DNA from 2 places in the Peribacillus sp. FW305-BF15 genome. Region 1 is predicted to be linked to the other one. Evidence: riboswitches for the same ligand, from Rfam matches in the RefSeq annotation. Region 1 holds a riboswitch; the other holds the start of a gene.
What was found. A riboswitch is a leader RNA that binds a small molecule or an ion and turns the genes downstream of it on or off. The one in region 1 is predicted to bind glycine.
Positions count from the first base shown of each region.

Region 2: it holds a riboswitch for glycine, as region 1 does, so the genes downstream of both, AC3WLU_RS25785 (amino acid permease) here and gcvT (glycine cleavage system aminomethyltransferase GcvT) in region 1, are expected to answer to the same signal.

Region 1 covers NZ_JBYSYV010000007.1:226,589-242,820, forward strand. The annotation lists gene comGA (competence type IV pilus ATPase ComGA) at 1-155, shown strand, start outside; gene comGB (competence type IV pilus assembly protein ComGB) at 139-1,173, shown strand; gene comGC (competence type IV pilus major pilin ComGC) at 1,250-1,561, shown strand; gene comGD (competence type IV pilus minor pilin ComGD) at 1,569-2,012, shown strand; gene AC3WLU_RS09880 (hypothetical protein) at 1,999-2,337, shown strand; gene comGF (competence type IV pilus minor pilin ComGF) at 2,285-2,764, shown strand; gene comGG (competence type IV pilus minor pilin ComGG) at 2,757-3,143, shown strand; gene AC3WLU_RS09895 (YqzE family protein) at 3,259-3,444, shown strand; gene AC3WLU_RS09900 (YqhG family protein) at 3,488-4,285, opposite strand; gene AC3WLU_RS09905 (DEAD/DEAH box helicase) at 4,263-5,951, opposite strand; glycine riboswitch at 6,328-6,415, shown strand; glycine riboswitch at 6,419-6,502, shown strand; gene gcvT (glycine cleavage system aminomethyltransferase GcvT) at 6,643-7,749, shown strand; gene gcvPA (aminomethyl-transferring glycine dehydrogenase subunit GcvPA) at 7,767-9,113, shown strand; gene gcvPB (aminomethyl-transferring glycine dehydrogenase subunit GcvPB) at 9,106-10,563, shown strand; gene AC3WLU_RS09925 (rhodanese-like domain-containing protein) at 10,701-11,084, opposite strand; gene AC3WLU_RS09930 (lipoate--protein ligase family protein) at 11,285-12,121, shown strand; gene AC3WLU_RS09935 (vitamin B12-dependent ribonucleotide reductase) at 12,509-15,079, shown strand; gene AC3WLU_RS09940 (hypothetical protein) at 15,218-15,403, opposite strand; gene splB (spore photoproduct lyase) at 15,541-16,232, shown strand, end outside.
Region 2 covers NZ_JBYSYV010000043.1:295-16,419, reverse strand. The annotation lists gene AC3WLU_RS25830 (amino acid ABC transporter ATP-binding protein) at 1-168, shown strand, start outside; gene AC3WLU_RS25825 (NEW3 domain-containing protein) at 396-2,903, opposite strand; gene AC3WLU_RS25820 (ROK family transcriptional regulator) at 3,149-4,375, shown strand; gene AC3WLU_RS25815 (extracellular solute-binding protein) at 4,375-5,454, shown strand; gene AC3WLU_RS25810 (ABC transporter ATP-binding protein) at 5,470-6,582, shown strand; gene AC3WLU_RS25805 (ABC transporter permease) at 6,579-8,267, shown strand; gene argH (argininosuccinate lyase) at 8,283-9,767, shown strand; gene AC3WLU_RS25795 (sodium:solute symporter family protein) at 10,599-12,077, opposite strand; gene AC3WLU_RS25790 (DUF3311 domain-containing protein) at 12,074-12,274, opposite strand; gene AC3WLU_RS25785 (amino acid permease) at 12,548-13,891, opposite strand; glycine riboswitch at 14,079-14,157, opposite strand; gene AC3WLU_RS25780 (amino acid permease) at 14,666-16,054, shown strand.

The DNA of each region.
Region 1 (16,232 bases):
GTCTGGCTGAAGTTCTCCGGATAATGGGAGATGAAAAAGAAATGGCAACGGTCAGCTACCGCCAATTAAAGGATGAAATCGGAAAAGCGGTTGCGATGGGCTATGTGGGATCTCAGGAATATGAACGGCTGGTCTACCATGAAACCAAAAAGTAAATGGAAGGTAAAAGAGCAGGCGGTCTTTATTTCGAAGCTAGGTGAATTATTGAATCATGGTTATCCTTTGGCGGAAGCTTTACATTTTCTTGAGTTTCAGGAATCAAAGAAGAAAGCGGAAGACTTCACTCAGGCTATAGCCGATTTAAGGAACGGCTACCCGTTGCACATGGTGCTGATCCATCTTAATTTTCATCCGCAGCTTGTAAGTTATATATTTTATGGAGAACAATATGGCGACCTGGAACGGGCGTTGAAAGAAGGAGGGCGATATTGGAAGAAAAGAATCGAGGATATGGATAAAGTAAAAAAGTTAATGGTGTATCCCGTATTCTTAGTCTTTTTTGTAAGCATCGTTTTTTATATTCTTCAGAGTGTTCTCCTTCCCCAATTCCAGACCATCTATTTCACGATGGATGTCGATCAGCATATTCTCTTAAGATTAATGTCAGCCTCCACGTTCATTCTTCCAGCCCTACCCTTTTTATTACTCGGATTGCTCCTATTCTTGTATGCACTCAAACGATTTTGGTTCAATGGATTATGCCCATTAAGGCAGCGAAGGATTTTGATGGGAATTCCGATATTCGGGACGTTCATCAAATTATACGAAACATATTTTTTTGCAAGCCAATTCAGTGGCTTGCTTTCCGGAGGACTATCGATTAACGATAGCATCAAATTATTCTCGATAAATCAACAGCAGCCTTTTTACCAAAAACTTTGCAATATCATCAAGGATGATCTGATCGAGGGCAGATCACTTGAAATGATTTTTCGGGAGCTCCCATATTTTGATGGGAATTTACCGGTGGTCGCTGCAAATGGTCAAAAATACGGCAGACTTGATGCCGAGTTACTTCATTACAGTCGTTTTATACTGGAGAAAATTGAAGAGAGAATGAATGCAATCTTGAAAATCATTCAGCCTCTAATGTTTTCACTGATAGGTCTTTTGATCGTGTCCATTTATTTGGCGGTTTTGCTGCCGATGTTCTCACTGCTCGAAGGTTTATAGGATTTCATTTTTGTATTCCGGAGGTGAAAATGCCCGAAGGTCATCTGGTATTCAGATCTTTTAGGAGCATGATGATATGTTGAAGAAAGTGATGAATGAACGTGGTTTTACCCTAATAGAAATGCTTATTGTTTTACTGGTGATATCCATCCTTTTGATTATAACAATCCCCAATATCACGAAAAACCAATCCACAATCCAGTCTAAAGGATGTGAAGCTTTCGTTAAGATGGCCCAAGCACAGGTGCAGGCTTATGAAATCGATAATGCTAAACTGCCCGGAAGTATCGGTGAATTGGAAAGTCAAGGCTATCTCAAACAGACATCCTGCCCTAATGGGGATGAAATTAGTTTGGATAGTAAAGGAAAGATAACGGTCGTTGAGTAGGAGAGAAGTGAATATACGGCATTCCGATGGTGGGTATACACTATCTGAAACCCTTATTGTCCTCGCTATTTTTGTACTCCTAATTTCCATCGGTCCTAATCTATATCCCAGCTTCACTAAAGGAATGGAAAATAGGCTTTTTCTTTCACAATTTCATGAAGATCTTTTCTATGCTCAACAGTATGCCATCAGTCATAAGAGCTTGATTTACCTCCATATTGATAATACCGAAAAGATTTATACCGTTTCGTCTTATAAGGAGGGGATCGTTTTAGAGAGAAGCATACCAGAGGATATCCAGTTTTTAAGCGGCACTTTGGGGTTCAGCTTTCATTTTAATCAATATGGAAATGCATCCAAAGCCGGAACGATTATGATTGATACCTCAAAGGGAAAGTACAAGCTGGTCCTCAATATCGGTAAAGGGAGGTTCCGGATTGAGAAATTGTAAAGGGTACGTCTACCTTGAGCTGATGGCCGCATTTTCTATTTGTATATTATTGGCCCTTGCCATTTTACCAATCCTTGAAGAGGTATTGACGCAGCGGAAAGATATTCCCATAAGGACCGAAGCCCACCATTTATTATATGAAAGATTGACGGCGTTCATGGATGGGGAGATTCAAGCAGTTGGTCAGGAGATCATTTACAAAAAAAGAAGCTTTGAATTGTTTTGGAAGGACCATGGGGATTTCCCGGGAATGATTGAAGGGTGTGTACGCTATGAACATGAAACGGGTAATTGGGAATCCATTTGTGATGCTGCGAAAAAATGATGGCTTTACGATGATTGAATTGCTTTTTTCTTTATTGATTTTAATGACGACGTCGCTTTTTGTTCTGCAGCTCTTCTCGATCATTCACACCCAGATGAGGTCCGTTGATAAATTGCATCCTAAGGAGTGGGAGGTCTTTACCATGCAAATGAAGCAGGAGGTCCGGAGTTCCAAAGCACAAGATGTAATGGGAAATAAATTATATTTGCTTTCAGGTGAACAATTAGCATCGCTGGAACAATATGAAGATAAGGTCCGAAGACGAGTGGATGGTATGGGGCATGAGGTCATCTTGCAGAACATTTCGGAATTCCAGGTCAATAAGGATGGCAGTGTCATTGTTATAAATATAACGGATAAAGCAGGGACTACTTTCAGTCGAAGATTTCATCCTTTCTTTAGGAATGATACGAAAATTGATGAATAATCAAAAAGGAGTCGTTTTCCCGATGGTCATGATTGTGGCGAGTGTTTTCATCATGTTCACGATACTAATGATCGACCAGTTTATCATTGATAAAAAGTTTTATAAAGAAGTGGAAGAGTCGCTTGTGGCCGACCATCTTGTCCATCTAGCCATCAAGGATGTGACGGCAGAGTGGGGCGAAGAGATTCCGAAAATCATCCAGGGGGAAATATCATATCCCAATGGTGTGGTGCGATATTCCTTAATGAAGCAAGAAGGTCCTTACGTCTATATCGAGTTTTCTTCCAAAACTAAAAATGATCGAGAGGGCAGGGTCATCATTCAATACGATAAAGAAGCGGGGGAAGTGAAAGAATGGTTGGAGAAGCAAGCTGTGTAATAGCAAAATCAACACCATTTTATTAGGGAACGCGACAGGTTTACGGTGAAGGGAGCAAGGAAAGGAATAAAAAAAGCGTAAACCGGACATACTTTGCGTAGGGTGATGATTTTATATGTCTACAAACGCTTATATTAAATATCTGACGCAGCAGCTTGTCGAGTATTTCAATCTGACGAAAAAAGAACGAAAAGAAAAACGCCTTCACAGAAAAGAGGATAAAAACCAGGGTATGTCACATTGGTTTGGCATTGTCCCTTTTGCTTTGTCGATGTTTATAAGGAAAACGATCAAAAAGTAAAACAGATGTCCTGAACTTGGACATCTGTTTTTTTGTTCTTTACTTATCCCAACGCCCTATCTGAAAGGTAAAATAATCCTCCGTTGATGATGGATATTCTGATGTTGGGTTCATATTGTGCTTTTAGTGCTTCTTTTTCGGTATAATAGCTCTCACTTTTTTCGTCCATATCCTTGTAAAAATGCTCCAATAAATTCAAGTCATTCTGCCAGCGCAGCATTGCTTCCTCCGCCCAGGAATGGTCATCATCCTCGAAACTGGTTCTGATGTATGTATCAAGTCTTGCCAATCCACTCTTGGGCATGATCAGAGGTGAAAGCGTAAAGGAGTAATCCGGTATTTTCGGGGTGACGTTAATCGGTAAAACCCGATGGTGAAACCCTTCCATTATTTCACCCGAGATTAAATTCAATCCGATTGACATGAAAGTATCTTTTTTGCGGTCGCATTGATAGGATATTTTCACATTCAGGGTCAGCCAAGGAAACAAAGGATTATTTCTGCCTTTTGATGGAGGCGTATTCTCAAAAAGTCTAGTATACCCTGCCAGCTTTTTGGTTGATTGAATAATCTGGTGAAGACGAGGGGAGCCAAAATGAATCATTTCTCCCTTTAAATCGGATGGAGCTTGTCCTGGATCGGTAATGAAAGTGATTTGTGCCGGGTTCGGAACACCTCCTGTTTTTTCTAGATAATGCCAATAAAAGGGTCTGTTCATTAATTCTTTATCCATCTCAATCGTCAATTGCACTGTAAGGTGGGTTGGTGCATTATCCAGTATTTCACAATCATTGGCCTTAAAGAAAGTGATTAAAAAATCATGAATTTCCCGTTGCTGCATGAACCTCACCTTCCTTCATTGATTGAGCGAATTGGATCAACGATGAAAAATTATCCATCTTGATTTTCATTTCGCCTTCTGTTTTGGACTCGCCGACCACATCAATTAAATATTCTTCAATGTTGTTAATATCCAGTTTGGATAAAATATCATCCAATTCACCGATTACTTTTTCAAATAAATTTATTTTTTCGTATAGTAACTTCAGTATATGTTCTTCAACTGTATTTTTCGTGGAAAAGTTATAAATCATCACATCTTCTTCCTGACCAAGGCGGTGAATCCGTCCAATTCTCTGTTCAAGCCTCATTGGGTTCCAGGGCAGGTCAAAATTAATCAAGTGATGGCAAAACTGAAGGTTTATTCCTTCCCCGCCAGCTTCTGTTGCGATTAATACCTGAATATTCTTTTGGAATAATTCACGCATCCAGTCTTTCTTTCCGCGCTTAAAACCGCCTCGGAAAGGTACAGAAGAAATTCCATTCTGCTGTAGGTACCATTGGAGATATAGTTGAGTCGCCCTATATTCCGTAAAGATAATCACTTTGTCATCAATTTTCTTGATCAGTTCCAAAGCTTTTTCAGCCTTTGAGTTCTGGACCGTTTCATTCACTTTAGTAAATAAATCATCAAGCTTTGCCAAAAAATCAGGGGAAGGCTGATCGTATTTATCTCTCATATTCTTTAATGTATAAAAGACAGCCTCTCTGCTGCTGCATGCTTCCCTTTGGAGAGTGAGAGCCGAAAAAGCGCTTCCTTTTGATCCATCCGAAATTGGCTTGAATTTGGAAACAGCATCATACAATGCTTGTTCCGTTGGAGAAAATTCAATGGTGATGGTTTCTACATGCCGTTTTGTCCATTCAATGCCAGTATCGGCCCTCCGGTTTCGAATCATGACAGTGTTGACCAGTTCCTTTAGGTGTTCATCTTCAATGATGTTCCGGCCTTTCCCTTTATACTTTTCCGAAAAGAGCGAAGCATTTCCCAAGTGGCCCGGTTTCAATAACGAAACGAGGTGGAATATCTCCTCGACTTTATTTTGAATCGGAGTGGCTGTCAGGAGTAAACAAAATTTCTTTTTCAGATTTTGGACGAATTCATAGTTCTTCGTCTTATTATTTTTAAGTTTATGAGCTTCATCAATAATGATGAAGTCATATTCCTGAGTAAAGATGATATCTCGATGTGGAGCGCGTTTCGCTGTATCAATGGATGAAATGACCACATCACAGGAGTCCCAGACATAACTTTTTCTCTGAACGACTGCCGGAATATGAAACTTGGTATTCAATTCAAATGCCCATTGTGTGACAAGGGAAGCCGGAACAAGGATCAATACTTTTTTTACAAGGCCCCTAATCATATACTCTTTTAGGATCAAGCCTGCTTCAATTGTTTTTCCCAGCCCTACCTCATCAGCCAAAATGGCTTTTCCATTCATTTTTTCCACTACTTGCTTCGCCGCTTCCAATTGATGGGGAAGCGGGGTTAACTGAGGAAGGTGCTTGGGCGCCTGTAAACCTTCAAAATCAGGGATGATAAGGTTTTCCTCCATTTGAACCGCCAACTTATAAAGCTCCCAATTTCCCCATGGACCGTCATTTTCCATCTTTTGCAGAAACTCGTCATTCCATTCAGAATTGAAGGATATATTGATTTTCATAGAAATAACTCCCTCTTAAATCATAATTTCCTTAATATAAGGTCAAAACCCGAACATTTCATATGTGAAGTAAGAAAAATATTTCTCTTCAAAAGATATTGCAGAGATAAGTTTCTTAGGGTAGGATATAAGTATATTTAGAAAATTCCAATTTCCAAACGCTACAAAGAATGTTTGTACATCGATTATGCAGTTCGCGTTTTCTTAGTATGGGCTATAGGCTCCTAATTTATCCAAGATTACTGAAGGAGATCAGTCAAACGGTTTCTGAAGTTTTAGGAGAATTGGCAGAGAATGCATTCCATTTATGCTAAAAGGTTTTACCGATGCTTGGGGCTTATTCGCTTCCTTTCAATGGTAGACCATTTATATGCGGGTGAAGATAAGGGGAGAGACTACGGATGTAGCGCCGAAGGAGCAAACTTAGCAGTGAATCTCTCAGGCAAAAGAACTCTTATTGGACGCAACTCTGGAGAGCGCCGCCCGTTATGGGACGGCCACCAAAGGGGAAAACCTATTACATAGGTAAACTTTCAGGTTTCAGGACAGAGAAAAAGCTCAAACGGGCTTTCTCTGTCCTTTTTTGTGCTTTTTTCACATCATGAATCAGCTTGTATCTGATGCGTAATGACAAGAAGCTTTTGATAATGAAGCCAATTAATTTTTAAAAAAATCTGAAGGGGGTCATTTTTTGACCAATTTAAAAAGAACACCACTATTTGAGGTTTATCGTGAATACGGAGGTAAAACGATTGATTTTGGCGGCTGGGAACTTCCTGTCCAATTTTCGGGTATAAAGGATGAACATGAAGCCGTACGGACAAAAGCGGGGTTATTTGATGTTTCCCATATGGGGGAAGTCGATGTTAAGGGGCCTGGGAGCCTTTCCTTTTTACAGAAGATGCTGACCAATGATATATCAAAGCTGCAACAGGGTGGGGCCCAATATACCGCCATGTGTTATGAAAACGGAGGCACGGTTGATGATCTTATCGTGTATAAAAGGGCTGAGGACGACTATCTGCTCGTGGTCAATGCAGCGAATACAGAAAAAGATTTCAATTGGCTTCAAGCGAATTTAACGGAAGATGCCCAAATTACGAATGTATCAAGTGACTATACACAGCTGGCACTTCAAGGACCAGCTGCAGAGAAGATATTACAAAAACTATCGGGAAGTACTGACTTAAGTGAAATTGGATTTTTCAGGTTCAAGGATAATGTCATGATTAACGGTATCTCCACGCTGGTATCCCGTACTGGATACACTGGTGAAGATGGTTTTGAAATATATAGCGACAGTAAAAATGGCCCTGCCCTTTGGAAGGCGATTATGGATGCCGGTAAGGAAGAGGGGGTTCAGCCGATTGGTTTAGGCGCTCGTGATACCCTGCGTTTTGAAGCGAAACTGCCGCTGTATGGGCAGGAGCTTTCGGCGGACATCACCCCGATAGAAGCCGGGATTGGTTTTGCAGTAAAAGTGGATAAGGAAGTTGATTTTTTCGGGAAAGCCGTTCTTGCTGAGCAAAAGGAGAAAGGGGCTCCCCGGAAGCTTGTGGGAATTGAAATGATTGACCGTGGCATTCCACGTCATGGGTATAAGGTCTACAGCGGTGATGAAGTCATTGGCGAGGTCACGACTGGTACCCAATCGCCAACATTGAAGAAAAACGTTGGATTGGTACTTATCGATAAGGAATTTTCGGTGCTGGATGCGGAAGTCGAAGTGGAAATCCGTTCCAAACGTTTGAAAGCCGCTATAATACAAACACCTTTTTATAAAAAACCACGTAAATAGAGGGGAATGGTCATTAGATGAAACATCGTTATTTACCCATGACAGAGCAAGATAAACAAGAAATGCTGGAAGCGATAGGGGTATCCGCTGCTGAAGAACTTTTCAATGATATCCCTGAAAGCGTTCGTTTTCAAGGAGAATACGATATCAAGCCTGCTAAATCGGAACCTGCATTAATGAAAGAATTATCAAGGCTTGCTGCAAAGAATGCGGACCTTAAAAATTATGCTTCCTTCCTTGGTGCGGGTGTCTATGACCATTATGCGCCGGTCATCGTCGATCATGTTCTTTCCCGTTCTGAGTTTTATACGGCGTATACACCGTATCAGCCTGAAATTTCACAGGGCGAACTTCAAGCAATCTTTGAATATCAAACGATGATATGTGAATTGACGGGTATGGATGTGGCTAACTCCTCCATGTATGACGGCGGGACGGCGCTGGCTGAAGCAGCGATGCTTGCTTCAGGACAGACAAGGCGGAAGAAGATTCTCATTTCAGGAACCGTTCATCCTGAATCAAGAGAAGTTGTGAAGACATATGCAAAAGGGCAACGCGTGGAAGTGATCGAAATTCCTCATAAAGACGGTGTGACGGACTTAGCTGCTTTAAGGGAATTGGCGAATGATGACATTGCAGGAGTGATCGTGCAATACCCGAACTTTTTTGGCCGGATCGAGCCATTGAAAGAAATGGAAGAAATCATTCATGGCGTCAAGTCCATGTTTATCGTTTCCAGTAATCCGCTTGCATTGGGAGCTTTGACATCCCCTGGTGCACTCGGTGCAGATATCGTAACGGGGGATGCTCAGCCATTCGGCATTCCAGCGGCATTCGGTGGCCCTCATTGTGGATATTTTGCGGTTACTAATAAACTTGTACGGAAAGTTCCGGGCAGACTCGTCGGTCAAACGGTCGATGAGAATGGAAAAAGAGGGTTTGTCCTGACGCTTCAAGCTCGTGAACAGCACATTCGCCGTGACAAAGCCACATCCAACATTTGTTCCAATCAAGCTTTGAATGCCTTGGCCGCTTCTGTTGCAATGACCGCGCTTGGGAAAAAGGGTGTCAAAGAAATGGCCGTGCAAAATATTCAAAAAGCACATTATGCGAAAAAAGCAATTATGGCAAAAGGGGTGGAAGTGATTTTCGACGGTCCTTCGTTTAATGAATTTGTCATTAAACTGCCTGCTCCGTTTTCAGAGGTCAATAAAAACCTTTTTGAAAAAGGGATGATCGGCGGCTTTGATTTAGGGACGGTTTATCCTGAATTGAAAGACCATATGCTGGTTGCGGTAACTGAACTAAGAACAAAAGAAGAAATTGATGCACTTGCGCAGGAATTGGGGGATCAACATGAATAATCAAGATCAATCACTCATTTTTGAAATCAGTACTTCCGGCCGGATCGGGTACAGTCTGCCAGAAATGGATGTTGCAACTATTCCGCTCGAAGAAATTCTTCCTGCCGACTACATCCGTGAAGAAGAGGCAAAGCTTCCTGAGGTGTCCGAACTGGATATCATGCGTCACTATACTGCACTTTCCAAACGGAATCATGGGGTGGATTCGGGTTTTTATCCGCTGGGTTCATGCACGATGAAATATAATCCGAAAATAAATGAAAATGTGGCACGTTTCAACGGTTTTGCCCATATCCATCCATATCAAGATCCCGCTACTGTACAAGGAGCATTGGGACTATTATTTGATTTGCAGGAACACTTAACGGAAATCACCGGGATGGACCAAGTGACATTACAGCCTGCAGCAGGTGCCCACGGTGAATGGACAGGATTGATGATGATTCGCGCTTTTCACGAAGCGAATGGCGATACAGAACGGACGAAAGTGATTGTACCTGATTCGGCCCATGGTACGAATCCTGCCTCTGCGACTGTTGCCGGACTAGAAACGATTACAGTGAAGTCCGATGAAAATGGGTTAGTCGACCTTGAAGATTTAAAACGTGTTGTCGGACCTGATACGGCGGCCTTGATGCTGACGAACCCCAATACATTGGGATTGTTTGAAGAGAATATTTTGGAAATGGCACAACTTGTCCATGATGCAGGTGGGAAGCTTTATTATGATGGAGCGAATCTGAATGCAGTCCTATCAAAAGCACGACCGGGTGACATGGGCTTTGATGTGGTTCATTTAAATCTTCATAAAACATTCACAGGCCCGCATGGAGGCGGCGGCCCGGGTTCTGGTCCTGTAGGTGTGAAGTCCGACTTGATTCCTTACTTGCCTAAACCTCTTATAGTCAAGCAAGGCGAGCAATTCGTCCTTGATTATGATCGTCCGCAATCCATTGGCAGGGTAAAACCTTATTATGGTAATTTCGGAATAAACGTGAGGGCATATACGTACATTCGTTCAATGGGTCCTGATGGCCTTAAAGCCGTCACAGAGAACGCGGTCATCAATGCCAATTATATGATGCGCAAGTTGGAACCTTATTTTGACTTACCATATAATCGTCATTGTAAGCATGAATTCGTATTAAGCGGACGCCGGCAAAAGAAATTGGGGGTAAGGACTCTCGATATAGCTAAAAGATTGCTGGATTTCGGGTATCATCCTCCAACCATTTACTTCCCGTTGAACGTGGAAGAAGGAATGATGATAGAACCGACTGAAACCGAGTCAAAAGAAACGCTGGATGCGTTCATCGATGCGATGATCCAGATTGCCAAGGAAGCGGAAGAAACTCCGGAAATCGTTCAGGAAGCTCCGCATACAACCGTTATAAAGCGGCTTGATGAAACTCTTGCTGCAAGAAAACCCATTTTGCGTTATCAAGCCTAGATTAGTAGCTTACAGAAAAAAATCCCTGCCTTCCGGCGGGGATTTTTCATGTTTATGTAAGATTCCATTAAAGTCCAACTGTTGACTTTCTTTTACTTGAGCTATGGAATTAAAAAGAGCCCATGCCGAGATGGGTCTTATTTCTTTGCTTTGATTTTCCCGGTCCACATCTTGAAACCGCCCTTTAAGTGAAAAAGTTCCCTGTAGCCCTTTTTGTATAGCATGGCTGCAGCTCTGCCGCTGATGATTTCGCTTTGAGCGTACAAATATACAGGCTTGTCCGGCCTAATTTCGACCAAGCGGGTTTTCATTTGAGTCATAGGGATGTTTCTTGCGCCTAAGATATGCCCATTTTCGAAATCATTCGGTTCCCGCACATCAATTAGCTGCACTTTTCTGTAGTTGGCGATAAATTCGTCCTGTGTTAGTGTTTTAACGATTTTACGCTGGCGGTACCAATTAAAAAGTGAATACGCAATAACCACTCCGAGGATGATGAGCAGTGTATATAATATTTCCAAACATAAAAACTCCCTTCTACCTTAACGAATACAGACAATCTTTATTATATAATTGCTTTACCCAATAATCAAAAAGAATTTTCACAAATTCTTCATGACTTGATAGCACTTTCTTTTTTAGAGTGTTAAAGTCTGTTAAACTACTACATGTGAGTTTTTTGTGGGGGATTGAAAAACGTCTATCGAAACGAGGGGTAAGGATGACTAAAGAAAAATGGGGTTTTATAGATTCGGGGTATTGTTCACCGGCTTTTAATATGGCGCTGGACGAAGCCCTGTTAAACTGGCAAAGCAAAGGGGAAATTCCGCCGATCATACGCTTTTACGGCTGGGATCCAGCGACATTGTCGATCGGTTATTTTCAAAAGGCAGAAGCGGAGATTGATCTGGAAGAGGTCAAAAGGCAGGGCCTTGGTTTTGTTCGCAGGCCGACAGGAGGACGAGCGGTACTGCACGAACATGAATTGACTTATAGTGTAATCGTTCCAGAATCCTATCCGGGAATGCCAACAACCGTTACTGAAGCTTATCGTGTCATTTCTGAAGGAATATTGATGGGGTTCAGGAATCTTGGATTGGATGCTTATTTTGCCGTGCCTCGAAGCGAACAGGAAAAAGCGGCTTTAAAATCGCCCAGGTCTTCCGTCTGCTTTGATGCACCTAGCTGGTATGAACTGGTCGTTGAGGGCAGGAAGGTCGCTGGCAGCGCTCAAACCAGGCAAAAAGGCGTCATCCTTCAGCACGGGTCCATTTTGCTTGAGCTTGATGATGATAAGCTCTTTAGCGTATTTAAATTCTCAAATGACAGGGTTAAAGAGAGAATGCAAAAAAACTTAAAAAACAAAGCTGTGGCCATGAATGACATTGCCGGGAGAAAGATAACCATCCCTGAAGCGAAAGAAGCTTTCGAAAAAGGTTTTGCCGAAGGACTTTCGGTCGATTTAGAGCCATATGTCCTCACCGAAAAGCAATTGCTGGAAGTGAAGGCAATAGCAGAAAGCAAATATGAAAGCGATGAATGGAATTTCATGAGATAGAGGAAGCATAATTAGAGTGGATAATAAAAAGTTTTTTCAGATTTGTTTGACCGAATAACACATCCCTTGCAGGGATAAGCCCTAAAAGGGATGGGGAAAAAGCAAGGTCCAAATTAATTGAAATCTGATGAAAAATTATTATAAATCGACATTTTCCTCCCTTTTGCTAACTATATTAATTGATTTAACGTTTGACAAAATTAAAAGTTATTCAAAACAAACACAATATATAGTAGTTGAAATATTTAATGCGACACTATATGTTGATTTTTGAGTTTCGCTATGATAAATTTAGGGTACTTGTTAAGCGAAACGGACATGTAAGGCTACATAAGGATTTTTGCGGCAGCAAGAACGGATCATGAAACATATAAAGGAGAGGGAATTATGTCGGTTGTAATAAAAGAAGCTTTAAAGGTTGATCTAGAAAGGTTGAATAAGGATATTTCTTTATTTCCCCAGGTTCACCCTGTAACTGCTGATATGAAAATGGCGCATAAGGGAGTGTCCCGTCTAGTCATGCTTGACCGCTATTCTTTTAAGGATACTGAAAAAATCACACTCTCGGCAGGCGATTTCGTCGTGTTGACGATTAAGGAAGATCCGAAATTCCCGGCAAGGGGTCTCGGTTACATCGTTGAAATTGATTGGGAAACCAAAAAAGCCAAGGTATTGGTGGATGAAGAATTCCGTGGCGTATTGGATAATCCGGAAGAAGTCGAGACGGGAATTGTAAACCGTCCGTTGGATATAATCGAAAAGCCTCTTGAAATATACTATGAACAAATTGCGAAACGTAATGCAACGGGATTGGCATCAGTGGAAACCACGGAAGAAAAAAGAACGGAATGGTTCAATAAATTCTATGAAGAATTAAAGAACCTTAATTTCGTCCCGGCAGGCCGAGTATTATACGGTGCAGGTTCCAATACGGATGTTACTTATTTCAACTGCTATGTAATGCCATTCGTACCGGATTCACGTGAAGGTATTTCAGAACATAGGAAACAAGTGATGGAAATCATGAGCCGCGGCGGCGGAGTGGGTACGAACGGATCGACACTGCGTCCAAGAAACACTCTGGCAAAAGGGGTGAATGGAAAATCCTCGGGTTCAGTGTCATGGCTTGACGATATTGCAAAACTGACGCATCTTGTTGAACAGGGCGGCAGCAGACGAGGCGCGCAAATGATCATGCTTGCTGATTGGCATCCCGATATTGCAGAGTTCATCATTTCCAAAATGCAAAATCCAAGGATTTTGCGTTACCTAGTGGAAAACACCAAAGATGAAGCAATCAAGAAATATGCCACGGATAAATTGAAATTCACGCCGCACACGGAACAGGAAACGGCTATGTATCAAGGGATCATCAATTATAAGGAGATTCCTGGCCAAGGCGGGTTCAGCGAGAAAATCATTAGGGATGCAGAGGAAAAGATCCGTACAGGCGGAACATACAGTGTCCATAATTCGGATTTCTTGACTGGAGCCAATATCTCCATTTGCCTGACCAAGGAATTTATGGAAGCGGCTGAACAAGATGCGGAATATGAATTGCGTTTTCCTGATGTTGAAAGCTATAATGCCGAAGAAATGGCCATTTACAATAAAGAATGGCATAATGTCGGCGATGTTCGCGAATGGGGGAAAATGGGTCATAAAGTCCGTGTTTACCGTAAAATCCGGGCTAAAGAGCTTTGGAACTTAATAAACATTTGTGCAACATATTCTGCTGAACCAGGTATTTTCTTTATCGATAATGCTAATGAAATGACGAATGCCAAAGCATACGGTCAACAGGTTGTAGCCACGAACCCTTGTGGAGAACAGCCATTGGCCCCATATTCAGTATGTAACCTTGCTGCTGTCAATCTGGCTGAAATGGCTGATAAAGAAAGCAAAACGGTTAATTTCGAGAAACTTAAGCAGACAGTTGAAGTCGGTGTGCGCATGCAGGACAATGTCATTGACGCAACTCCTTATTTCTTGGATGAAAACAAAAAACAGGCACTGGGCGAGCGACGGGTTGGACTAGGTGTAATGGGTCTGCATGACCTGTTGATCTACTGTGAAACGGAATATGGCTCTGAAGAAGGAAATATCCTGGTTGACAAGGTGTTTGAAACGATTGCGACCACAGCTTACAGGGCTTCGGTGGAACTTGCTAAAGAAAAAGGCAGTTTCCCGTTCCTGATCGGGTCAACGGACAAAGAAACCAATGAGCTTAGAACACGTTTCACACAAACCGGATTTATGGAAAAAATGCCGGAAGATATCAGGGAAAGTGTTGCTGCACATGGTATCCGTAACTCTCATTTATTGACAGTGGCTCCTACGGGAAGTACAGGAACGATGGTTGGGGTATCAACAGGTCTTGAACCATATTTCTCCTTCACGTATTTCCGCAGCGGCCGTCTTGGTAAATTCATTGAAGTTAAGGCTGACATTGTACAGGAATACTTGGATCGCCATCCAGAAGCCGATACAGAAGAGCTTCCAAAATGGTTCATTTCCGCTATGGAATTAGCTCCAGAAGCACATGCTGATGTTCAATGCATCATTCAACGCTGGATTGACAGCTCGATCAGCAAGACGGTCAATGCCCCAAAAGGATATACTGTCGAACAAGTTGAAAAGGTATATGAACGTCTTTACAAAGGCGGAGCAAAAGGCGGAACGGTATATGTGGATGGCAGCCGTGACAGTCAGGTCCTTACGCTCAAAGCGGAAGAAAACCAAATGGACGAGCAGCTTGAAATGGATGAATTGACAAATGTGGAAGAAAAGAAAAAAGTTGTATTGGTCGATACGATAAATGAGCTGCGTTCGACGAATGTTACAATTGGTTCGGAAGTGGGTAACACTTGCCCTGTATGCCGTAAGGGTGAAGTTCAGGAAATGGGCGGATGCAATACGTGCACGAATTGCGGAGCGCAATTGAAATGCGGGCTATAAGCTGATGCAAAGGAAGTCGTTAAGTATGCTGCAAAGCTATCTTAACGGCTTTTTTTAGAGTCATTAATCCAGGGCAGTGATATATACCAATAGGTGAAGACCGAATAATCGTAAATTCGGTCTTCTTTTCACGTTCAATCAACCATTTTCATTTTGCTGCCCTATTTCCTTTTCGGCTAGATATTGGTTGCCATCTTTCAATACCGAAAATTCATCGACAGAGTCTCCCGGTATATTCCTTGGATTTGGAAATTTATTATCTGTTTGAACGGTGATCGTTTGTTTTCCCCTTCCATTTGTCAAGAAGTCTCGTTTATTAGCCATATTGCATCTCCTTCATTTTGAATTTCCAAGTAAAAACAATCATGAGGATAAAAGAATAAAGAAAAACTATCCTTATCAATTAGATTGTGTAGTTCGATTGAAAGTATGAACAAATCGAAAAAAGAATGGAGATCGAAATGAAACCATTTATGCCACAGTTAGTATATATCGAGCCAAGGGCATTGGAATACCCGCTTGGCCGGGAATTGAAGAAGAAATTCGAAGATTTGAACATTGAAATCCGTGAGACCACATCGCATAACCAAATTAGGGATCTTCCTGGAGAAAATGATCTGCAAAAATATCGTGTCGCCAAATCGACACTCGTGATAGGAATCAGAAAAACATTGAAATTCGATTCTTCAAAGCCATCTGCTGAATATGCCATCCCTCTTGCTACAGGGTGCATGGGGCATTGTCACTATTGTTATTTACAGACGACACTCGGATCAAAGCCATATATTCGGACATATGTGAATCTTGACGAGATTTTCGAGGCAGCCGAAAAATATATAAATGAGAGAAAGCCTGAAATTACTCGTTTTGAGGCAGCCTGTACATCGGATATCGTCGGAATTGATCATTTGACACATTCGTTAAAAAGGGCCATAGAGTATTTTGGGAAAAGTGAATATGGGGTTCTTAGGTTCGTCACTAAATTCCATCATGTCGATCATCTGTTGGATGCTGAACATAATGGAAAAACGAGATTTCGCTTCAGTATAAACTCACGTTATGTGATAAAGAATTTCGAACCCGGGACTTCGAGCTTCGAAGAAAGGATGGAAGCGGCACGTAAAGTGGCAGGTGCTGGATATCCCCTGGGTTT
Region 2 (16,125 bases), on a different contig from region 1:
GGAATGACAATGGTCGTCGTTACGCATGAAATGGGCTTTGCCCGGGAAGTCGGGGACCGGGTGATATTCATGGATGGAGGGTATATCGTGGAAGAAAATGAGCCGAATGAATTATTCGGTAACCCTCAGCACGAAAGAACCAAAGCATTCTTGAGCAAAGTGCTTTAACGGGCTGCTTTTAAGATCGTAAATCATGAATGAAGTTGTGCATAAAGTGTGGACAAAGCAATGCGGGAAATGAGGGGAAACCCCAAACGCATGAGCCTTTCCCTCATCTTTGTGCATAACTTTTTTTGTTTTTAGAGCAGGAACCTATCAGTCAGGATTCATATCAGCTTCAATCGGGCAAACGTCACAGAAAAGAAACCTATGCACATGCATAGGTTTCTATTTATTTATTTGGCACCGTAACTAATCAAGTTCGTCATGATTCGATATCCGCCTGGAACCTGGCCTTGAATTTGCCTGTATAGGACAAGGTTGGTATAGAGGTAGGTGCCATTACCGTATTTAGCCATAAGGATACCGCCATCAAATGGTTCTTCATTCGGATCAGCCATGGAAATGAATGTTTCATACCGTTCATCCCATTCCATTGGGAAATACAATCCTCTTTCTTGGACCCAATTGCTCCAGTCATCACTTGTTATTTTATTTGGATAGGTAAAAAGCGCCGATTCTGGTTTCGACACGTTTACTGTGGCTCTTTCATTGGTTACCCGCCAGCGAATCGAAGGATTCCCGAGGGTAAGAGGATATGGAGCCGTCTTCAATGCATCCCATCCATCACCCGGTTTATGGTATTGCACGACGAGATGTCCGCCGTTTTCCACATACTCAAGTAAGCGCGCGTTATATGCCTTTAAATCTTCCCTCGATAGATAGGCACGGATGCCTGTAACGATCGTGTCATATTGACTTAAATCACCTTCAGCTAAATCAGCTGCAGTTAACTTTGTAATGTTCAGCCCTGCATTGCTTAAATAATCTGCCACTTTATCGAATCCGCTTTCAATGTACCCCACTTTTAATGAAGCTGGCTTCAAAAGCTCAAATGCAACGGTATTGATAGCTGCTGGGTATTGGTAATAGAATGTTCCGATATGGTCATAGGAAATCTCCTGAATGGTCGAATCAAAGGTTTTCCCATTGACAGTGGCAGCAGCCTTCACCTGATATTCGCCTTTTTGGATGGCCTTTGGCGGTCTGAGGGTGAACTTCACTTGTTTTTCTTCTGATTTTTCATTAAATGATACAGTGGCATTTTGGGGATGAACTCCCCAATTTTCAGGGACTTTTAAAGCGACCTTTGCTGATGCTTTTCCTTCTGTATAGTTTTTCAAGGTCACCGCCACTGGGATTTCCTCTTTTACATCTGCTGTATTTACGACGATATCTTCAGGAGATAAGGTAAGGGCAACGTCGGGAAGGACGGCGATCGTTCCATCCAATTCTTCCTTGATGGAAGTTTTTGTGCTCCCGTATTTATAAGAAATGCTGGTCGTAATGGTTGATTCATCATAGGCATGGTAATAAGCTGCATCTTCAGGGACTTCAACCAGGTAGGTCATTGTCGCAGATTTATTAGGTGCCAGATTGACATCTTTTGATTTTATTTTTGTCTTCCATCCTTTAGGCACGTTCAATGCAGCAGCGACTTTTTTCAATGTTTGTTTCCCGTTATTCTTCATGGTTATGGTTACGTACGTATTTTGACCTTTAGTAAGAATCTTTGAAGCTGCTTCAGCTTGAACCTCGAGCCCTGAGGAGACATAACTGACGTTTTGCAATTGCTCTTCTTTTAATGAGAGCTTATGAAGCAAGTCGTTTTTGATGGCAGGGCTTAGCTTTGCCTTTTTGACTTGCACAGTCATTGAACGAACATTGGAAAGAGCTTTTTGGGATGTTGAAAAAACACGTTTAGCATGGGGATAAGACTCAATAACAGCGTCCAGATTCCGTTGCAGGTACCTAAATTCACCTTTTAATTTTGAAGCTGAGCGGGGGAGTTTTTCAGCCCATTCAGTAAAATTGTAAGGTACACCTGCAAAAAGGTCCGACTCGCTTTTTGTATCAACCGCGCTTTGCTTCAAATCCAAATGGATCTGGCGTGGTGCTGCAGGGATATCAGAACCCATGCCTTGACTTTTGTGCAGATAGCGGGATTGTTCTCCAAGCTGTGGGTAAGTCATTTTGTATATTGGGTCATATTTACCGATTTCTATCGAAGTGGTTGCTTGATCTGCCGAGGAAACGGGCAAATATAACTTTTTCACTTGCCATACCGATAGACCTTGTTCCAATTGTTGTGGAAACACAGTTGGGTCGGCGGCATCCGTAAAGGCACGTTCACTTAGGATTGTCATTGTTCGATGATGTCCATGCTGGGTATCATCATTTTGAAAGGATGGCATCAATATATCTGGCTGATACGTCCGAATAAAGCGGATAAGCCGTTCATATGTGAGTTCCTCGCCCCATTTTTGTAATGTTTCCTCTGGTGTTTTAGAGAAACCGAAATCATAAATGGGGTCAGAGGTGGTTTCGCTTAGATGATAGGCTTTAACCCCGGTGATTTTTGCAGCTTCTATCATTTCCCTAGAACGGATGATTCCAAGAGCGTTGTCCAGTTCATCCCCAATTTCATTTTGTCCTCCCTCACCACGGTTTGCAATCAGGCTGGATGTTTTCACCCCTAACCCTCTCGATAGATAAGCGAGAAAGTCACTGCGTTCATCATCGGGATGGGCACCGCTGTTCAAGAATGTCACAGTCGTTTCGAGCGGCTTGACCGCATTCCATAATTCGACGTTGGTATCATCAGGATTTGCAGCGCTGCCTCCAAGCGGCAATGATGCAAGAACCAACAAAAGGGAAAACAACGATAACAAAGCTTTTTTCATTCTTCTTTTAACCCCCTTCAACTTTTATAAAAAAAATGTAGGTTAGTAATGTTTTCTAACTAACCAGATAAAAAACCTATCTAATAAATAGCACCAATGGTTATAAATGTAAATAATTCGAAGTAACTATTGAAAGTTGAACATTTTAAATGTTCTGAAAAAAACTTGTGCGTTGAAATTATTTAAGTTATATTTTTACTTAATTAGGAAGATTTACTAACTAAATAATGTAAGGCCGTGATGTGATGAGTTTTAAAAGGACACCCAGTCATCAAAAATATGTAAATAAAAAAAGGATCATTCAATGCATCCAAGAATGTTCACCCATTTCAAGAGCTGAAATCGCCGTTAAGCTTCAGCTAAGTAAACCAACTGTTTCACAGGCTGTGGATGAACTTATACAGGAGAAATGGGTATTCGAGAAAGGAATAGGAGTATCCTCATCTCAAGGCGGGAGGAGGCCCATCCAGCTCTTTTTTAATGAAAAGGCTGCCTATATCATCGGTGTCGATATAGGCGGGACGAAAGTGAAAATCGTTTTAAGCGATTTAAGCGGCAACATCCTTGCTGACACTAGTTTTTCAACAAACACTTATTTAAATTCAGGTCTGCTTAAGCAAATGGCGATTGAAACGGAGCGGTTAATTGCAAAGAATCAGATTGTGAAGGAAAGGATATTGGGGATGGGAGTCGGGATCCCTGGCATTACGCAAACGGCAAGCGGATTAGTAATAGAGGCACCGAGTTTAGGCTGGGTACAATATCCATTTATAGCAGAAGCGAAGCGTTATTTTGATTTCCCCATCTTTCTGGACAATGATGTAAACGCGGCTGCACTAGGTGAACAGTGGCTGGGTAATGCACAAAATAAGCGGAATTTACTGTTCATTGCGGTTGGCACGGGAATCGGAAGCGGCATCATCTTGAATAACCAGTTATACAGAGGAGCTTCCAGTGCCGCTGGGGAAATGGGATATATGGTGACGGACAAAGAGGATATAAAACGTGAATTCAAGCCGATTTTCCATAGATACGGCTATTTGGAAAGTGTCGCAGGAGGCAAGTCGATTGGCGGTCACTTCACCAGGGAGGTCCTCAAGGATCCTCACCATTTTTTATTCGAACGGGCCAAATCTTCCGAACTATCGGGGGAGGATGCTTTTTTGGCAGCAAAAAAAGGAGATACTGCAGCTATGGCCATCATAAATGAAGCCATCGAACATTTAGCCTGCGGAATTGTCAATGCGGCTAGTTTGCTAAATCCGGAAGTGATCATTTTAGGAGGTGGTGTATTAAATTCTGCTGAATACATTTTACCTAGAATTCGGGAGGTCGTTGATCGATATCTTCCAAGTTTAGTAGAAATGAAAACTTCACAACTGGGAGAAGACGCAGGGGTGCTTGGAGCGGTTTCCCTATTTTTAAGGGAACATGATGGCATTTTGAATTTTCGCGATGAGGGGGAATATTAATGAAAAATAGGAAAAGGTCGCTTGTTTCAGTACTGACCTTATCGGCAGCACTATTAATTTCGGGATGTAACGGTACAGATACGAAAACGAATTCGGATGCTGGCGAAAAGGGTGAGCTCGAAGATAAAATCGTTGTTTATTCACCGCATGGCAAAGATATTTTATCAAAATTCGAAAAGCAGTTCGAAGATAAGTATGGTATTGATGTTGAGTGGCTTGATATGGGGTCTCAAGAAATCCTTGACCGTGTTCGTTCAGAGAAAAGTAATCCGCAGGCAGACGTTTGGTGGGGTGCACCTTCCACGAACTTCAATCAAGCAAAGGATGATGGGCTGCTGGCCGCTTATAAGCCTAGCTATTCCGATAGTCTCGATGAAGGATTCCGCGATCCGGAATGGTATTGGACAGGAACGAGCCAGACACCGGAAGTCATCATGTATAACAGCAAAGAATTATCAAAAGACGAGGTACCGAAAGATTGGGATGAGCTGCTTGATCCGAAATGGAAAGACGAAATCATCATCCGCTATCCGTTAGCCTCCGGAACGATGAGGACAATTTTTTCTGCGATGATCTATCGTACGTATAAGGATACAAATGATCCGAAAGAAGGGTATGACTGGTTAAAGAAGCTCGACCAAAACACGAAGGAATATTCAGCGAATCCGGAAATGATGTATAACAAGGTAGCCAAAGGAGAGGGCTCACTTTCCGTTTGGGCAATGCCAGATGTCGTCATGCTGAAAGAAAATAAAAATTATCCATTTGAGTTCGTCATTCCAGAAAGCGGAACGCCAGTATTGACAGAAGGTATCGCCATCGTTGAAGGTGCCAAGCATCCAAAAGCGGCTGAAGCCTTTTATGAGTTCGTGAATTCACAAGAAGCCGCAAAAACATTAGCAGAAGAATTTTACAGGATTCCGACCAGAAGTGATGTGAAGGGTTTACCTGAATGGATCACGGAAACGGAAATTAAAGCGATGGATATTGATTGGAATGCATTCCAGGAAAAAGGTGACGAGTGGATGAAATACTGGGACGAAAATATTAAAAGCGGAGATAAAGAAATTAAAGAATAAGGAAGTGTCGTTTGGATGGCGTCAATAAAAATAGAGAATGTCCAAAAAGCCTTCGGGAAAACGATAGCTGTTGACCAGTTAAATCTGGACATCAAAGAAGGTGAGTTTTTTACCTTTCTTGGTCCAAGCGGCTGCGGTAAAACGACAACACTTCGGATGATTGCCGGTTTTTATTATCCAACTAAAGGTGTCGTCCGATTTGGCGACAAAGATATGACGCGTGTACCTCCGGAGAAAAGAAATACAGGCATGGTTTTTCAAAACTATGCCCTCTTTCCCCATATGACTGTTTTTGAAAATGTAGCGTTTGGCTTGCGTGTGAGAAAGGTTTCTTCTGCTGACTTAAAGAAGAGAGTGCTGGATGCCCTCCAAAAGGTCAGGCTGGAGAGCTACTCGGATCGTCAAGTGAGCCAGTTAAGCGGAGGGCAGCAGCAGCGGGTGGCCCTTGCGAGAGCACTGGTCATTGAACCGGAAATATTACTGCTGGATGAACCATTAAGTAATCTGGATGCCAAGCTTCGTGATGAAATGAGAGTGGAAATCTTAAGGCTGCAGCGTGATTATAAGATTACCACCATTTATGTCACTCATGATCAGGCTGAGGCATTATCCATGAGTGATCGAATCGCTGTGTTCAATTATGGTGTATGTCACCAGGTCGGGACGCCAACAGAAATTTATAATCGGCCGGCCAATGATTTTGTGGCGAGTTTTATAGGCGAGATTAATCTTTTGCCCGTTCAAGTTGAAAAAGTTCAACAAGATAATATAGAGATTGTCCTTAAGACTAGTGAAAAACCGATAAAATTGAAGGTGGAAAATCAAGCTAGGGACGGAATTTCAATCATACAGAGTGATGCTGACCTTGCTGTTTCGATTCGTCCTGAAGCAATCAGGATTCTGGATGTGACCGAAGAAGGAACGAATATCTTTAAAGGTAAAATAAATTCCGTCCAATTCTTTGGATCTGTTGTGAATGTCATGGTGGATGTTCAAGACGTGTTACTAAGGGTCGACGTATTTAACACCCATGATTTTGGATACTTTTATCAAGGAAAGGAAGTGTATGTCCAGCTTCCCGAGAAACAGCTGCGTCTTATCCCTGTCATAAGCGGTGATGCGCCATGATTAAAAATCGTGATACGAGATTGACGGTTTGGCTCCTTATACCAGTTGTATTGGTGCTCATAGCATATGTACTCTACCCGTCATTGAGGACCTTTATTGAAAGTCTGCAAAAAGACGGAACGATATCCCTTGGAAATTATCAGGACTTCTTCGAACAGGAATCGAAAACGAACTTAGAGGCTCTTTGGAATTCTGTTTATATATCCTTTTTGAGTGTATTGGTCAGTGCCTTGATTGGCATTCCGCTCGCATTCATTTTTAACCGTTACGATTTTCCCGGCAGAAGCTTCTTTTCATCAGCAGCGATTTTGCCGATTGTCCTTCCATCATTGGTAGGGGTAATGGCCTTTATGTTTTTATATGGAGAATCGGGATTGATTCCAAATGCCATCAAGGACCTGTTCGGTCTCGATAAGGTTCCATTCAAGATTGGCGGGGTACCGGGAATTCTTATCGTGCATGCCTATACGATGTATGTTTATTTTTATATGACCGTATCCGCTGCAATCAATAAAATAGATCCATCACTTGAAGAAGCCGCTTATAACTTAGGAGCAAATAAATTAAAGGTTTTTTGGAAGGTGACATTTCCATTATTGACACCTGCAATCGTTGCCGCCTCTTTACTTGTTTTCATGATATCGATGGCTTCTTTCAGTGCTCCGTTTTTATTAGCTGGCGGATACAGGGTGTTAAGCCTGCAAATTTATTTTTCAAAAATCAATGGTGATATGGAAATTGCCGCTACCCAATCGGTCATTCTATCCATCGTTTCGATTTCATTTCTATTATTCATGCGTTGGTATCAGAATAGGAAGGATTATCGAATGGCCTCGAAAGGGATTGGGGCACACAGGAGTGAAGTGAAGAACCCGGTTATGAAATGGGTGATGGTCGTAACGGGGGTCATCGGCGTAATTATTCTGCTTTTACCGCACTTTACGATTCTTTTACTTTCACTTGTGCCGGATGGAACCTGGACATTTCAAACGTATCCCACAGTATTTAATGTTGAAAATTACAGGCTTTTGTTTGAAGACCCTAATATCTTCAAGCCGTTACGAAATAGTTTACTGATGGCGTTTATTGCAACGTTGGCAAATCTGGTGTTTGGCGTCATTGCGTCCTATGTACTTGTCAAACGGAAATTCGTCGGGAAAAGCTTTGTCGATATTCTAGTCATGATTCCTTGGGCGTTGCCTGCAACGGTCATAGGGATGAACTTGATATTCGCATTCAATGAACCTACCGTTTTTTCTTTCGGTCAAATCTTGGTAGGCACATTTTGGATTTTGCCGCTTGCTTATTTCATCAGGCATATTCCACTCGTTGTCCGGTCGACTAATGCCGTTCTGGAGCAGCTGGATGATTCGATTGAGGAAGCAGCCAGAAACTTGGGGGCTAAGTGGTTTTATACCTTCAGAAGGGTAATATTTCCGATTATTATGCCTGGTGTTTTATCAGGGACATTATTGGCATTTATCGAATCTGTGGGGGAATTCCCGACCTCGGTCCTGTTGTACACGATTTCAAACAGGCCCATATCCATTGAAATCATGAATCAGCTTCGGATGTTCAATATGGGGCAGGCCGCTGCCTATGGGATGATTCAAATCACGCTGATTGTAATCATTCTCTTTATTTCGAACAAGTTTTTTGGAATCAAAGCGGAAAAAGCTTTATAAATCGGAGGTTCAAAGATGAGCAGGCTTGAACAATTTATCAAAAATGAAGGTAGTGTCTTTCCCGGAAAAACCTATGTTAGAGAGCTTCTGATGCCTGTTTTTAATGATCAAAGAGATTACTTATTTGATGCAATGTTCGATATTCATCGGGCACATGTCATCATGCTTTCGGAACAAAAGATCATTAAAGATGAAGAGGCGAAAACCATGCTTGATGGGATTCGGAAAGTGGCCCAAACAGATCTCGCTCAGTTGACCTATCAGCCCCAATTCGAAGACTTATTCTTCATGATGGAGGCAAAGATCGGTGAGGAAATCGGCCATGAACTTGCAGGGAAGATTCATATCGGCCGCAGTCGTAATGATATGGGGGTTGCGATGTACCGGCTTGTTTTGAGAGGTCATCTGCTCCAATTGGTTGGCTATGCAAACCAATTGAGTGAAGCATTCTTGGTGCAGGCTGAAAAACATACAGAAACCTATATTACAGGTTACACACATACCCAACCGGCTCAGCCGACTACAATAGGACATTACTTTTTAGCCATTTATGATGTGCTTCAAAGGGATATTGGCCGGTTATGGGCAGCCTATGAAACGGTTAACCAATCCCCTTTGGGTGCAGCCGCGTTAACGACCACCGGTTTTCCGATCAGTCGGAACCGTACGGCTGAACTGCTTGGGTTTGATTCGGTGATTGAAAATTCCTATGACTCAATTGGCGGGGCAGATTATTTATTGGAAACCGCAACTGCCATCATGACTTGCATGGTCAATACCGGAAGGTGGATCCAAGATTTCCTGCAGCATGTGACAAGGGAGTTTGGTACATTTCACGTGGCGGACCCTTATGTTCAAGTGAGCAGCATCATGCCGCAAAAAAGGAATCCTGTCTCCATTGAACATTCCCGTTCGATTGCAAGCAGTGCGTATGGTGATGCACTTGCTGCAATGAATATGATTCACAATACACCATTTGGTGATATAGTCGATACGGAAGATGATTTACAGCCACATTTATATCGGGCTTTTTCGAATGCAGGCCGTGTCATGAAACTAATGTATGCCGTCATGTCGACTTTGAAAGTAAATGAAGAACATACAAAGAAAATGGCCGCAAAATCCAGTATAACGATTACTGAATTAGCGGATACCCTTTCAAGAGATTACGACATATCCTTTAGAAAAGCCCATTCCATAGCAAGTACAATTGCAAAAAAGTCGATTAGTGAAGGGAAAGAGCTATATGATTGGGACACACAAGAAATCAATAAGATCATCAATGAATTCGTATCAGTGAACATAGCAGAAGATGAATGGAAAAAAATAATCTCTCCCGAATATTTTGTGGAAATCAGAAGCATTCAAGGCGGGCCCTCCCCGAAAGAGGTTACGAGAATGATTTTAAATAGAAAACAAAAACTGGAACAAGAGTTGCAGAAATATAAGAAAGTGATCAAAGAATTGAATGATGGCAGGAAGGCTTTAGTGGATTACTGAAATGAGCTTTAACGGGCATGAAAGTCACGAGTATTTGCTTCATGGACACGAGTAAAAGCATGAAATTCCCGAGTATTTGCTTCAAACTCACGAGTAAAAGCATGAAGTTCCCGAGTATTTGCTCCAAACTCACGAGTAAAAGCATGAAAGTCACGAGTATTTGCTCCAAACTCACGAGTAAAGCATGAAATTCCCGAGTATTTGCTCCAAGCTCACGAGTAAAAGCATGAAATTCCCGAGTAATTGCTCCAAACTCACGAATAAAAGCCCGAACCTTCTGAAGAGAGTATTTTTTGTTGGCTCGGAAGCAATACGATGCATTTTACTAAGAAAGCTTCATATTTTATGATACATAGTCATTCTTTATCAGGGTGGCTATTTATTTTGGATTTTTAATGCAACTGAATCATCCCCAGTGACCATGAATGTAGATTATCCCTAAAAATAATGCTATTATTTGGAAAAAATATAATGTGAGGCGGAATGTTAATGTCAAATAGATCTCAGTTCGGTGTTATCCTGATTTTAATAGCTTTCGTAATATCGATTACTTTTTGTTTGAATCCGGAAGTCTTATTAAGAGGTGGATATGATTTAGCTATGGATGGCCTGGTAGTATCCAGAACCTTGATGATTATTTTTTCGTTGTATTTATTAGTTAAAATAGGGGATTTGTTTATAAACAGAAAAGATTAATAGTCTAAAATGAGGTTTCCCATCAACAATATTGAGATAAAGGACATCATGCTTGGAAGCCGAGAATAAGGAAGGCTCAGTCTTTTGACTGAGCCTCCAATGTTTATTGATCCATAACCAGTTTCAAAATTTGCTTCATATATCGTTAACGGATTTAGGTTCCAACTGAACCGCGTGCTTTCTGAAAGCAATACTCACCGTGATCATCACAATGAAATTGACTGCCAATGCAATGATTCCCACATTCAAATCTTTTGCTGCTTGCGGCAAGGATGGAAACAAGGTCCCTATAGTCGATTGACTGAGTGTAATGCAGATTACGATGGCCAATCCGGTAATGATGCCGGCGATTGCGCCAAATTTATTGATCGGATTATTCCTTTTCAGACTAAAGAGAAGGGATGGGAAGAGCTGTGTGATGAGACTGTATCCCATAAGAATTAATGCCGACATCGTTTCGCCGCCGTTTAAGGTGAAGTAGACGGCTATAAGGGCAATGATTGGCACAAGGAACTTTGCCAATCGTACAATATGGCGATCGGATACGTCAGGTGCAAATTCCTTATAAACGTTTTTCGCGAGCAGTGTAGCGACGCTCATCAAAAGCATGGATCCCGGCACCAATGCGGTCAACAATCCAGCGCCGCCGATTATGCCTATAAACCATGGATCAAAGGTCTCAATCGAAAGGCGCAGCAATGAGAGGTCCGCATCTGCACCAACGAGTCCGGGCACTTTCAATATAGCTGTAAACCCAACGAAAAAGACGAATAACAGCATGAGTGTATATAAAGGACTGATGATGGCGTTCTTTCGAAATACCTTGCCGCTGCGTGCTGAATAAACAGCGCTGAAAACTTGCGGCCACATATAGAAACCGAATACGAGCAATATTACCGTGGAGATGAACCATGATACGCTAAGCCCCTGATCAGGGAACTTTAGAAAACCAGGCTTGGCGGCATCAACCGCTTCAAACATCGGCTGAAATCCCCCAAAGTAATGTATCGGCAGATAAATCCCCAAAAATCCTATTATGGCGACCATCATGATATCTTTAATGACCGCGGTCCAAACTGATCCGTGTATACCGGAGATCATCACATAAATGGTAAGGCTGATCGCCCCCATCCAAACTGCCTCAGACATTGAGATGGCACCATAAGATGCTTCTGAGACAATGATCCCCAATCCTTTTAGCTGCACGACGATCACTGGGATCATCGACACCACACCGACAAGTGCAGCCAAAATTCCTAAACTGGGACTCTTATATTTGCTTACAAAGAAATCGGATTGAGACATCAGTTTATTTTCTTTGGCATATCTCCATATTTCCGGCAGGAGCCAATAGGATAATACGTAAGACAAAGTAATGTAAATTAGAACATATAGAGCGGGTGCGCCCTTGCCATAAGCCCAGCCGCTGCCGCCAAGGAAGGAGAAGGTCGTATAGATTTCCCCGGCCATCAGCAGAAAGACGAATATCGCACCAAAACCGCGTCCGCCCACCGTCCATTGTTCCAAGTCCATATCTTTTCCTTTTGAAGAGCGTATTCCTAAAAATATCGATAGAAGTAAAAATGCTAAAATGATTAAGAGAGCAATATTCATTCCTGGTCACCTTCCCGATTCCTGGGATCCAGCTTATACATGATGCCGAGTATGGCAGAGGTAAGGACCACCCACATAGCCATCCAGAACATATTGAAAGGCATCCCTAATACATATGGTTCTATTTTATTAACAAAAGGTAGAAATCCCAGTATGCCTATAAAAGGAACTAGTGTAAGAATATATATAATCTTCATTAAACAACCCCCTCCGTTTTAAATAAGGTGAAACGCCCACCAATGGGGGTTCATTCTTCAATGCCACTGATGGATGGGTGAACCAAACCGGATGGAAAATTCATACATGACGGAAAAGGTCCGATAATATATATTAGCTTACACTATTTTGATATAAAATTTAATGCAGTTGCCTGATATATTTTAGCAAAAGTGTGCAGAAAGCCGAAGGCCTAATATGTTCATATGCAGATAAAGCCTTGAATTCATATTGAGTTCAAGGCTTTATTTCCTTTAGCTATCTTTTTTTCGATAATTATATAGTATCACCAAGAGGATGAACCAGATTGGGGTCAAGAGCAGTGATAGCCGTGTAGCTTCAGCGAATAGCATAACAATAAGGATGAACAGGAATAAGCCTAAAATGACGTAATTGACAAAAGGTGTAAAAGGAGCCTTGAAAGTCGATTTGGCTCTTAGGTCAGGCCTTGTTTTCGAATATTTGATATGGGAGATCAAGATAATGCTCCATACCCATATGAAACAGATGGCACTGATGGTAGTGACGACAGTAAATGCCTGTTCCGGTATCAGCTTGCTTAATAATGCCCCTATTGATACAACGATTGTTGATGTGAATAAGGCATTGCTCGGAACAGCCTGTTTATTTAATTTTTCCAGCTTAGCTGGGGCTTCACCATTCCTGCTTAACGTATAAAGTATTCGGCTCGTTGAAAATAAACCGCTGTTGCATGCAGAAGCAGCGGATGTCAAAACGACGAAGTTGATGATCCCTGCAGCGACTGGAATGCCGATTAACGCAAAGACCTCTACAAATGGACTGCTTGTGGCATCCAGTTGTGTCCATGGGTTGACGCAGAGAATGACGAATAGTGCACCAACGTAGAAAAGCAAAATCCGGACAGGGATTTTATTGATGGCAGATGGAATGTTCTTTCGCGGGTTCGCCGTTTCTGCTGCAGAAACCCCGACCAATTCGACACCGACAAATGAGAAGACGACCAACTGTAAAGATAACAGGAATCCGGAAATGCCATTGGGGAACATGCCGCCATGATTCCAAAGGTTCGTTAGGGAAACCGTTCCGGTATTGGTATTGAAGCCGAGGATCAGAAGGAAAATTCCTACGATGATCAAGGCGATGATCGTGATTACTTTAATGATGGCAAACCAGAATTCCAATTCGCCAAAGATCTTAACGGTCAATAGGTTCAATCCTAACAGAATGACCAGACAAAGCAGAGCCGGAATCCATTGAGGGACATCAAACCAATATTGCATATAAACACCGACAGCTATGATATCGGCCATTGCGGTCATGATCCAACAAAACCAATATGTCCAACCGGTCACGAAGCCGGCCCATGGACCGACATATTCAGTTGCGAATTCAGTGAATGATGTGTACCCTGCATTGGATAAAAGCAATTCCCCCAGGGCCCTCATCACAAAAAACAAGGCAATCCCTATTATCATATAAGAGAATAATATGGAAGGACCTGCTAATTGTATGGCTTTTCCGGAACCTAAAAATAAACCGGTGCCAATGGTTCCTCCTATTGCAATCAGTTGTACATGTCGATTTTTTAAATCTCTTTTTAATTCTTGTTTAGCCAATTCGTACGCCCCCGTTTTTATAGTCTGGTAGTGAATGTTTACCTGCATGGTCTTGGAGAGAGGGACGTGATTGTCGTCCAGCTTGCCTTTCCCATTTGTTGTTTTAGTCCAATCACAATATGGACAATAAAAAAAGAGATTGGATAATACCAATCTCTTAAAGGGCTCAGAATAACAATATATCATTCGTTACTCTTCTGTCCTTTTGCCTGAGATTGTGAATCCTTCGGCGCTGCATCTTGTACAGTCTCTCCAGAAGCTGCTCCTGCTATAGTGTCATCCATAGCATTCATCGCTTGCTTGTATGCGGTTGTGAAGAAATGTCAGTCAGTGATGATTTTCCACTGCTTGATCATTTCATTATGCTTATAAAATAATATTGGAATTCTATCATCTATTTTTCGGTAGGTCAACAATTTTTTTTGAAATGAAACAGGCATTTTCTGTAGTTTAATAGTGGTCTGTATTAAACTTAAGGTCTAAGCAGAAGTGATTGTTTTCTACTCATTATGAACGATCACTATAATAAAATACTGAGCATCATTTTTTTAAAATGATATTTTTAGATTAGAAAAATCAACAAGATATTATTGGCAACTGTTTATTTCAAAAATACAATTGTATTTTTACAGAATATTTACTATTATAAGATAAGAAAACATAAATGAAGTGTTATTGGTATTTTTTCGATAGAGCATTTCTAACTGCAATAATCAATAAGTTCATGGTAAGGATAGAAAAGCATTACCGATATTGCATCTGGAGGAGTTAATCATGTCGAACAAGGAATTAAAGAGAGGGCTGGAAGCACGTCACATTCAAATGATTGCTTTGGGCGGAACCATCGGAGTCGGGTTATTCATGGGATCTGCGAGCACGATCAAATGGACCGGGCCCTCTGTAATGCTTGCTTATGCCATTGCAGGTATTTTTATATTTTTCATCATGCGTTCCATGGGTGAGATGCTTTATTTAGAACCGACTACAGGTTCTTTTGCAACCTTTGCGAGCAGCTATATACATCCTTTGGCAGGTTATATGACTGCTTGGAGCAATTGGTTTCAATGGGTAATCGTCGGAATGTCCGAAATCATTGCGGTTGGCTTGTATATGCAATATTGGTTCCCGGAGTTACCGGCCTGGATACCAGGTGTGGTCGCCATGATCATCTTGGGAGCGGCCAACCTCATTTCCGTTAAATCCTTCGGGGAATTTGAATTCTGGTTTGCACTTATAAAAATCATAACGATTATATTGATGATCGTTGCCGGCCTGGGCCTTATCTTCTTTGGAATAGGGAATGGCGGGGATGCGATTGGATTATCGAATCTTTGGGAAAATGGCGGCTTCTTTACGGGAGGCTGGACAGGATTCTTCTTTGCGCTTTCACTTGTCGTGGCTTCCTATCAAGGCGTTGAGCTTATCGGCATCACAGCAGGGGAAGCGAAAGACCCAACGAAGACCGTAACAAAAGCGATTCAATCAATTATATGGCGCATTTTAATTTTCTACATTGGTGCCATATTCGTCATCGTGACAGTATTCCCTTGGGATCAACTGGATGACTTAGGCAGTCCGTTTGTTTCGACCTTTGCCAAAATAGGTATCACTGCAGCGGCAGGCATCATTAATTTTGTGGTCATCACTGCGGCGATGTCTGGATGCAACAGTGGGATTTTCAGTGCAGGTCGTATGCTTTACACACTGGCATTGAATGGCCAAGCTCCGAAAGTCTTTGCTAAAGTATCTAAAAATGGAGTTCCGGCATATTGCACGATCGCTGTACTATTAGGGTTGGGCATCGGGGTTATCCTGAATTACCTTGCACCGCCGCAAGTATTCCTTTATGTGTACAGTGCGAGTGTTTTGCCTGGGATGATTCCATGGTTTGTCTTACTTATCAGTGAGCTTAAGTTCAGAAAGGTAAATGCCGCTGAAATGGAGAAACATCCGTTCAAAATGCCGTTGGCCCCTTACAGTAACTATGCGACAATAGCCTTTTTACTGATGGTGCTGGTAGGTATGTGGATCAATCCTAGTACAAGGATTTCCTTGGTTGTCGGGATCGTTTTCCTAGCCTTGGTAATAGCAAGTTATTACATGCTGAAAATGGATAAACGAACACCATTGGATGTTAAATCCGATGATGAGATTTCAGGATAAGAAATTCTAGTAAAAAGCCCTTCTCTAATTTGAACTGTGCCCTTCAAAATGGACAGTCTTAAAAAAAGACC